DNA from 2 places in the Microbacterium oryzae genome. Region 1 is predicted to be linked to the other one. Evidence: predicted binding sites of a transcription regulator. Region 1 holds the regulator's gene; the other holds the start of a gene.
What was found. The regulator HrcA, encoded in region 1, represses chaperone genes, less so after heat shock. The targets are predictions, from matches to a motif close to TTNGCACTCGNNNNNNNCGAGTGCNAA.
Positions count from the first base shown of each region.

Region 2: groES (co-chaperone GroES) is a predicted target of HrcA. The motif match lies at 3,074-3,100, and genes of this name have one in related genera.

Region 1 covers NZ_CP032550.1:725,244-729,686, reverse strand. Annotated here, with positions in the region: gene D7D94_RS03350 (HIT domain-containing protein) at 1-154, opposite strand, end outside; gene D7D94_RS03345 (16S rRNA (uracil(1498)-N(3))-methyltransferase) at 177-908, opposite strand; gene dnaJ (molecular chaperone DnaJ) at 913-2,031, opposite strand; gene hrcA (heat-inducible transcriptional repressor HrcA) at 2,086-3,126, opposite strand; gene hemW (radical SAM family heme chaperone HemW) at 3,212-4,429, opposite strand; gene D7D94_RS03325 (DUF1990 domain-containing protein) at 4,429-4,443, opposite strand, start outside.
Region 2 covers NZ_CP032550.1:1,534,705-1,539,147, reverse strand. Annotated here, with positions in the region: gene rimI (ribosomal protein S18-alanine N-acetyltransferase) at 1-348, shown strand, start outside; gene tsaD (tRNA (adenosine(37)-N6)-threonylcarbamoyltransferase complex transferase subunit TsaD) at 345-1,412, shown strand; gene D7D94_RS07160 (hypothetical protein) at 1,409-1,756, shown strand; gene D7D94_RS07155 (class I SAM-dependent methyltransferase) at 1,835-3,022, opposite strand; gene groES (co-chaperone GroES) at 3,185-3,481, shown strand; gene D7D94_RS07145 (mechanosensitive ion channel family protein) at 3,562-4,443, shown strand, end outside.

The DNA.
Region 1 (4,443 bases):
CGTCGCGGTACTCCTGCGTCTTGGGGATGACGAGGAGGTGCACGGGCGCCTGCGGACTGATGTCCTCGATCACGAACACCCGCTCGGTCTGGGCGACGATCGTGCCCGGGATGTCCCCCTGCAGGATGCGCGTGAAGATCGACGGCTCGCTCATGCCGTCGATTCTACCGACCGGCTCACCAGCGCCGGAGCTTCGCGTTGAGAATCGCGAGGGCGGCGGGGCCCGCCGTCGAGGTGCGGAGGATGGTCGTGCCGAGCCGGACGCGCTCCGCCCCCGCGGCCGCGAGGCGGTCGATCTCGTCCGGCGCGATGCCGCCCTCGGGGCCGACGACGAGCACGAGGTCGCGCGCGTCGTCGATCTCGATCGCCGTCAGCGCGACGGGCGCCGTGGGGTCGAGCACGAGCATCCGCGCGGTCTCTGCGCGAGCGGTCAGCTGCGCGAGGTCGGCGATCGGCGACACCTCGGCGATCCACGCGCGGTGCGCCTGCTTGGCGGCCTCGCGCACGATCGTCGACCAGCGCGCGCGGCCCTTCTCGGCCTTCGGACCCTGCCAGCGCGAGACGCTGCGCGACGCCTGCCACGGCACGACCTCGTCGATGCCGAGCTCGGTGGCCGCCTGCACGGCCAGCTCGTCGCGGCCGCCCTTCGCGAGCGCCTGCACGAGCACGAGGCGAGGCGTCGCGGCCGGAACGTCCTCGCGCGCGGCGACGCGCACGACGACCCGCTGCGGGGAGACCTCCGCGCAGGATCCGACGACCCACGCGCCACGGCCATCCGTCACCGTCACGTCCTCGCCGACGCGCACGCGGCGGACCGAGGCGGCGTGGTGCGCCTCGGCGCCGGTGAGCACGATGTCCTCGCCGGGAGCGACCTCTCCCGCCCGCTCGTCATAGAAGTGCAGCGCCATCGGCTCAGCCGCGGAAGCGGTCGCGCAGCTTCGAGAACAGGCCCTGGTGGAACTCGGCCAGGCGCGGCTCCGGAGCCTTGGTGCGGCGCGCGAGCTCCTCGAGCAGCTGACGCGTCTTGTGGTCGACCTTCGTGGGCGTCACGACCTGCACGCCCACGCGGAGGTCACCCCGACGCGAGGTGCGGAGCCCGGTGATGCCGCGCTCCTTCACCGTGAGGATCTCGCCCGACTGGATGCCCGCGCGGACCTCGACCTCGACCTCGCCGTCCAGGGCGTCGATCGACGTCGTGGTGCCGAGGATGGCGTCGGTCATCGAGACCTCGAGAGTCGCGAGGAGGTCGTCGCCGTCGCGGCTGAAGACGGGGTGCGGTGCCACCGTGACCTCCACGTACAGGTCGCCGTTGGGGCCGCCGGCCGGGCCGACCTCTCCGGAGCCGGGGAGCTGCAGGCGCAGCCCGGTCTCGACGCCTGCGGGGATGTCGAGCGAGACGGTGCGCCGGGAGCGGACGCGCCCCTGGCCGCTGCAGGTCGGGCACGGGTGCGGGATGACGGTCCCGTAGCCCTGGCACGCGCCGCAGGGTTGCATGGTGACCATGTTGCCGAGGAGGCTGCGCACCTGGCGCTGCACGTGGCCGGTGCCGCCGCAGATGTCGCAGGTCTGCGGGCTCGTCCCGGGCTGGCAGCACGATCCGTGGCAGGTCTCGCACAGCACCGCGGTGTCGACCTCGATGTCGCGATGCGTGCCGAAAACCACGTCGCCGAGCTCGAGCGTCACGCGCACCAGCGCGTCCTGTCCGCGCTCGCGCCGCGACCGCGGACGTCCGCCGCGGCCGCCGCCACCGCCGGCGCCCCCGCCGAAGAAGGTCTCGAAGATGTCGCCGAAGCCGCCGAAGCCCGCGCCGCCGCCGAACGGCGAGTCGTCGCCGCCCATGTCGTAGCGGCGTCGCTGCTCGGGGTCGCTCAGCACGTCGTAGGCGTGCGTGACGGCCTTGAAGTCCTCGGCCGCCTGCGGCTCCGGATTCACGTCGGGGTGCAGACGACGCGCCAGCTTGCGGTACGCCTTCTTGATGTCCTCCTGCGAGGCGTCGCGCGCCACGCCGAGGGTCTCGTAATGATCAGCCACTTCAGCCTTCCTGCGGGCGTCGTGCGCCCGTGCTCCGGTCGTCAGGGCGGCGCGTCAGCGCCGGCCCTCGTCTTCGTCCAGCAGCCTCGTGAGGTAGCGGGCGACCGCCCGTGCCGCCGTGAGGTTGCGGGGGTAGTCCATGCGCGTCGGGCCCATGATGCCGATGCGGGCGGCGCCGACGGCCGAGTCGTACTGGCTCGCGACGATCGACGCCTCCGAGAGGCCGAAGGCCGCGTTCTCGCGCCCGATGCTCGTCGCGAGCCCGTGCTCGTCGGCGACCATCTCGCTCATCAGCCGCAGCAGCGTCACCTGCTCCTCGATGGCCTCGAGAAGCGGATGGATGCTGCCGCGGAAGTCCTGCTCGCGACGGGCGAGCGTCGCTGATCCCGCCATGACGAGGCGGTTCTGCCGGAACTCGTCGAGTTCCTCGGCCGCCGCCTTCGCGACGTCCCGCAACGCCACGTCCACGGGAGTCGCCGGCGCGGGGGCGAGTTCGACCGCGCGCGCGAGCTGGTCGGCGGCGTCGCCCACCGAGCGGCCGGCGAGCAGCGGCACGAGACGTGCGGCGACGCCATCCAGCGCCTCCTGGTCGAGCTCGACGGTCAGCTGCGTGATGCGCTGCGAGACCCGGCCGGTGTCGGTCACCATGATCACGAGCACGCGCCGCGGGTCGAGCTGCACGAGCTGGACGTGCGTGATGCTCGCGCGCGCGAACGAGGGGTACTGCACGAGCGCGACCTGGCCGGTGAGCTGCGTGAGGAGCCGCACCGTGCGCGCGAGGAGGTCGTCGAGGTCGGACGGCTCCCCGAGGAACGACGTGATCGCCGAGCGCTGCGCGGACGACAGCGGCCGCAGCTCGGCGAGATGGTCGACGAAGACGCGATAGCCCTTGTCCGTCGGCACCCGGCCCGACGAGGTGTGCGGCTGGGCGATGAGCTCCTCGTCCTCGAGGAGGGCCATGTCGTTGCGGATGGTCGCGGCCGAGACCCCGAAGGAGTGGCGTTCGACGATGGAGCGGCTCCCGACGGGCTCGTGCGTGTCGACGTAGTCCTGCACGATCGCCCGGAGGACCTGCAGCCCGCGGTCGCTGACCATGTGCGCACCCCTCTCCCTGGCACTCGATGCGTCCGAGTGCCAGTCTACCGACCTCTTTCGGCGAACGGGGTGAGCGCGCCGGGCGTCAGTCGGTGAGCGCGCGCACGACGGCGTCGGCGAGGAGCCGCCCGCGCAGCGTCAGCACGATGCGCCCGCGGATGGCCGCAGCCGGCTCGACGAGGCCGTCCGCGATCAGCCCCGCCACGGCGCCTCGAGCGGACGCCGGCAGCGCGTCGACGGCGAGCCCCTCGCGGATGCGGCTCTGCAGCAGCACCCGCTCCAGCAGCGTCGCCTCCGCGTCCGGTCGCTCCCGTCCTGCCGCCGGCGACTCGCCCAGGGCGAGCCGCTGGGCGTACGCGGCCGGGTGCTTGACGTTCCACCAGCGGAGGCCTGCGACGTGACTGTGCGCACCGGGCCCGAACCCCCACCAGTCGGTGCCGCGCCAGTACGCGAGGTTGTGGCGCGAGCGGTGCGCCTCCCCCTGCGACCAGTTCGACACCTCGTACCAGTCGTACCCCGCCTCGCCGAGCAGGGCGTCCGCCAGCTCGTACATGTCGGCCTGCAGGTCGTCGTCGGGAGCCGGCACCTCGCCGCGCCGGATCTGACGGGCGAGCTTGGTGCCGTCCTCGATGATGAGCGCGTAGGCGGAGATGTGATCGGGCGCGAGCGCGAGGGCGGCGTCGAGCGAGGCGCGCCAGTCGTCGAGGGTCTCCCCCGGCGCCCCGTAGATGAGGTCGACGCTCACGTCGAGTCCGGCTGCCCGACCGGCGGCGACGGCGGTCGCGACGTTGTCGGGCGAGTGCGTGCGGTCGAGCGCGGCGAGGACGCGCGGCACGGCCGACTGCATGCCCACGGACATCCGCGTCACGCCCGCGCGCGCGAGCTCCTCGGCGACCGCCGGCGACACGGTGTCGGGATTCGCCTCGACGGTGATCTCGGCGTCGGACGCGATGCCGAAGGCGTCGCGGATGCCGTCGAGCATGCGCGCGAGGTCGCCGGCGGGCAGCAGCGTGGGCGTTCCCCCGCCGAAGAAGACGGTCTGCGCGGGGCGCAGCGCGCGGGCGTCGGCGAGCACGCCGCGGGCGAGCGCGATCTCCTGCAGGAGGACGTCGGCGTACTCGTCCTGCCGCGCGCCGCGCAGCTCGCTCGACGTGTAGGTGTTGAAGTCGCAGTACCCGCAGCGCACACGGCAGAACGGCACGTGCAGGTAGATGCCGAGGTCGGCCGACGGGTCGACCGGGAGGTCACGCGGAAGTGCGCCGTCGGCGGGTGCGGGATCGCCGAGCGGAAGTGCTCCGGCCATCAGGCGCCGGTGCG
Region 2 (4,443 bases), 810 kb from region 1:
CAGGTCGTCGGCTATGCCGGCCTGCGCGCGCTGCCCGGCTCGAAGGACGCCGACGTGCAGACGATCGCCGTCGCCGAGAGCGCTCGCGGCCGCGGCCAGGGGCGCGCGCTGCTGCGCTCGCTCGTGGAGGAGGCCGACCGGCGCCGCGTGCGCGAGGTGTTCCTCGAGGTGCGCGCGGACAATCCCGTCGCCCAGGCGCTGTATGCGAGCGAGGGCTTCACCGAGCTCGGACGCCGCCCCGGGTACTACCAACCCGACGATGTGGATGCGATCGTGATGCGCCTCGACGTCCCCGCGTGGCGCGCCGCGCGCACCCCCGACCCTGCCGATGCCGGAGCCTGCTCATGACCCCCGCCGAACCCCTCGTCCTCGGCATCGAGACGAGCTGCGACGAGACCGGAATCGGGATCGTCCGCGGCCGCACGCTGCTGTCGAACACGATCGCGAGCTCCATGGACGAGCACGCACGCTTCGGCGGCGTCGTGCCCGAGGTGGCCGCACGCGCGCACCTCGAGGCGATGCAGCCCGCGATCGAGCAGGCCGTGGCCGAGGCCGGCATCCGCCTCGCCGACGTCGATGCCGTCGCCGTGACGAGCGGCCCGGGTCTCGCCGGCGCGCTCATGGTGGGTGTCGGGGCCGCGAAGGCGCTCGCCGTCTCGCTCGAGAAGCCGCTGTACGCCGTGAACCACCTCGTCGGCCACATCGCCGCGGACCTCCTCGCCGACGACAGCGAGCCGCTCGAGTACCCGACGGTCGCGCTCCTCGTCTCGGGCGGGCACACCTCGCTGCTGCTCGTCCGCGACCTCACGAGCGACGTCGAGCTGCTGGGCGAGACCGTGGACGACGCCGCCGGCGAGGCGTTCGACAAGGTCGCGCGCATCCTCGGGCTGCCCTACCCGGGCGGCCCCGAGATCGACCGGGCGGCCGTCGGCGGCGACCCCGACGCCATCCGCTTCCCCCGCGGCCTCTCGCGGGCGAGCGACCGCGAGAAGCACCGCTGGGACTTCTCCTTCTCCGGCCTCAAGACCGCCGTCGCGCGGTGGACGGAGCAGCGCGAGGCCGAGGGCGAGGCCATCCCGATGGCGGATGTCGCGGCGAGCTTCCGCGAGGCCGTGGTCGACGTTCTCGTGACCAAGGCCCTCGACGCGTGCGCCGAGCACGGCGTACCGCGCCTGCTGCTCGGCGGCGGGGTCATCGCGAACCGCCGCCTGCGCGAGGTCGCGCTCGCCCGCGCGGAGGCCGCCGGCGTCACCGTGCGCATCCCGCCGCTGCGCCTCTGCACCGACAACGGCGCGATGATCGCCGCGCTCGCGTCGGAGCTCATCCAGAGCGGACGCCGCCCGTCGACGCTCGCGTTCGGCGCGGACTCCACGCTGCCCGTCACCGAGATCCAGGTCGCGCCGGTGCCATGACCGAGCCCGAGGACGCCGCACAGCTCGACGACGACGAGCTGCTGAACGAGGTGTCCTCCGCGATCCCGGTGGTCCGCCGCCGGATCTCGCTCTCGACGCCCGCGCTCATGCTCGGGATGTTCGCGCTGCCGACATCCTGGTTCACGCCGTGGGTGGCGCCGCTCGCTCTGGTCGCCGTCGTGCTCGCCGTCATCGCGCTCGTCCGCCGGCACGCGGACCGCTCGATGGCGTGGTGGGGTTTCGGTCTCGGCATCGCCGCGCTCGTGGGCTGCAGCGTGTGGGCGGTGTGGATTCTCGGTCAGCTGGGGGAGACGCCGGTGCTGGCGGTGCCGGGGCTGCTGTGATTCGGATGGCCCCTCCCGGGGTCCCGGGGAAGGGTTGCGGCGTGTCGTCTCGCTTCGCTCGCTCGACGTCCGCGTGCCTCACACGCGGTCGGCAAGGATGGCCGTCCGCTTGCCGCCGATGCGCGTCACGAACAGCGTCGCGGACTCGTCGCCCCGCAGGTTCAGCTTCTTCCGGAACAGCGCCGGGTCGATGTCGACGCCGCGCTTCTTGATCTCCAGCGTGCCGATGCCTCGCGCGCGCAGGGCCTTCGCGAGCGCCTTCGCATCGGCGGGGAGCGTCTCGCGCACGCGGAACGACGTCACGAACGGCGTCGTCACCGCCGCGTCGCCCGTGAGGTACGCGATGCCCGGCGCCACCGGCCCCGCCTCGAGCGACCGCGCCACCTCGCCGACCAGCCGCGCGCGGATGACCGCACCCTCGGGCTCGTGCAGGAACGCCCCGAGCTCGCGCACCGGCTCGTCCTCCGTGTCGCCCGCACTGGTGAGCTCGTGCGAGGCCTCGCCGCGGATGACGAGTGCCGCGCGCCCCACGCCCTCGCGGGCGAGCGCGCCCGACCACAGCACGACCTCGACGGTGGACCCGTCCACGCTCACCCACTGCGCCTCGACGCCGTCCGGAATCGCCTCGCGGTCGTGCGCTGGTCCGAGCTTCATGCCCACGGGCATCCGCTCGCCCAGCTCGTGCGCCCAGTCAAGCGACGGCGAGTAATCGGATGGCGCCACGCGCCGCGTCTCGGAGTGCCCGGCCGTGCGCCGGGCCGGGTCGAGCCAGACGGCGTCCCACCCGGCCAGGTCGACTTCTTCCGCGCGGGCGGAGCGCACCTCGACCGCATCCCCGAACGGGCGGAGGTTGTAGGCGGCGAGGGCGGCGGTCACCGGATCGGCATCGACCGCGAGCACGTCGAGCCCGCTGCCGGCGAACGCGAGCGCGTCGCCGCCGATGCCGCAGCCGAGGTCGGCGACCCGGCCGATGCCCGCCCGACGGAAGCGCGCCGCGTGGTGCGCGGCCACGGCCATCCGCGTCGCCTGCTCGACACCCGCGCGCGTGAACAGCATGCGCGAGGCGAACGGGCCGAACTTCGCCTCGGCGCGCAGGCGCAGCCGCGACTGGCCGACGACGGCGGAGACGAGGTCGGGGGAGTGTCCCTCCGCGCGCAGGCGGGAGACCGCGCGGGCGACGTCGGCGGTCGTCTCGACGGGGTCGAGGGCGTCGAGCAGCGCGAGCCCCTCGGAGGTGAGCAGCGCGTCGAGTTCTCCCTGATCCATGAGTCCCATTCTCCCGTGCCGCCGGACGACCGCCCCCGCTCGCGACGCGCGTTGGCACTCGCGTTGCATGAGTGCCAGGCGTCGTCCTATGCTGGCATTAGCACTCTCGGCATGAGAGTGCGAACCAGTCTTCCGTCGAAGCAACGAAAGAAGAGGTACACCGTGTCGGTTTCCATCAAGCCGCTCGAGGACCGCATCGTCATCAAGCAGGTCGAGGCCGAGCAGACCACCGCCAGCGGTCTGGTCATCCCCGACACCGCCAAGGAGAAGCCCCAGGAGGGCGAGGTCGTGGCCGTGGGTCCCGGCCGCATCGACGACAACGGCAACCGCGTTCCGCTCGACGTCGCCGTCGGCGACCGCGTCCTGTACAGCAAGTACGGCGGAACCGAGGTCAAGTTCGGCGCCGACGAGTACCTGGTGCTCTCGGCCCGCGACGTGCTCGCGGTCGTCGTCCGCTGACGACAGCCTTCGGAAAGGCCCGGCGCTTCGGCGCCGGGCCTTTCTGCATCCACGGAGGTCGGCGTCGTTAGCGTGGACGGATGCTCCCTCTCGACGTCGAACAGCCCGTGGACGCCGCCTCGCTCGCCTGGGGGTGGGGTACCGTCGCCATCGCCGTGGCGGCCGCGCTCGCCGCCGCGTTCGTGTGCACCTGGGTGCTCGGGGTCGTCATGCGCACCCTTGGGCGCCGTCGCGAGCTCTTCACGCGGCTCTCCCGTCGACTGCGCTCGCCGCTGTTCTGGACCATCCTGGCGGTCGGCCTCTGGGTGGCGACCGCGCAGCCGCTCGAGCAGGTCGCGCCCGCCCTGGCCGGCGCCATCCGCTACACCCTGAAGCTCGCCTCGATCATCACGATCGGCTGGCTCATCGCGAGCATCCTGCTCTTCCTCGTCGACGGCCTGCTCGCGCGCAGCGTTCCGGATGGCGATGCCGACTACACGCTGCGCCGTCGCCGCACGCAGATCCTCATCATCCGGCGGCTCGTCATCGTGGTCGTCGTGGTGCTCACCGCCGGCACGATCCTCATGACGATCCCGGGCGCGGAGAGCTTCGGGACCTCGCTGCTCGCGTCGGCCGGCGTCGCATCGATCGTCGCCGGCATCGCCGCGCAGTCCACGCTCGGCAACGTCGTCGCCGGCATGCAGCTGGCGTTCTCCGACGCGCTGCGCGTGGGCGACACCGTCGAGGTGGACGGCGAGTTCGGCGTCGTCGAGGAGCTCACCCTCACCTACGTCGTCGTTCAGATCTGGGACGACCGGCGCCTCGTGCTGCCGTCGACCTACTTCACGACCACGCCCTACGCCAACTGGACGCGCTCGCAGACGCAGCTCACCGGCGTCGTGCTCATCGACGTGGACTGGGGAGTCGACCTCGACGGCCTCCGCGCGGAGCTGCAGCGCGTCGTCGAGTCCGCTCCCTCGTGG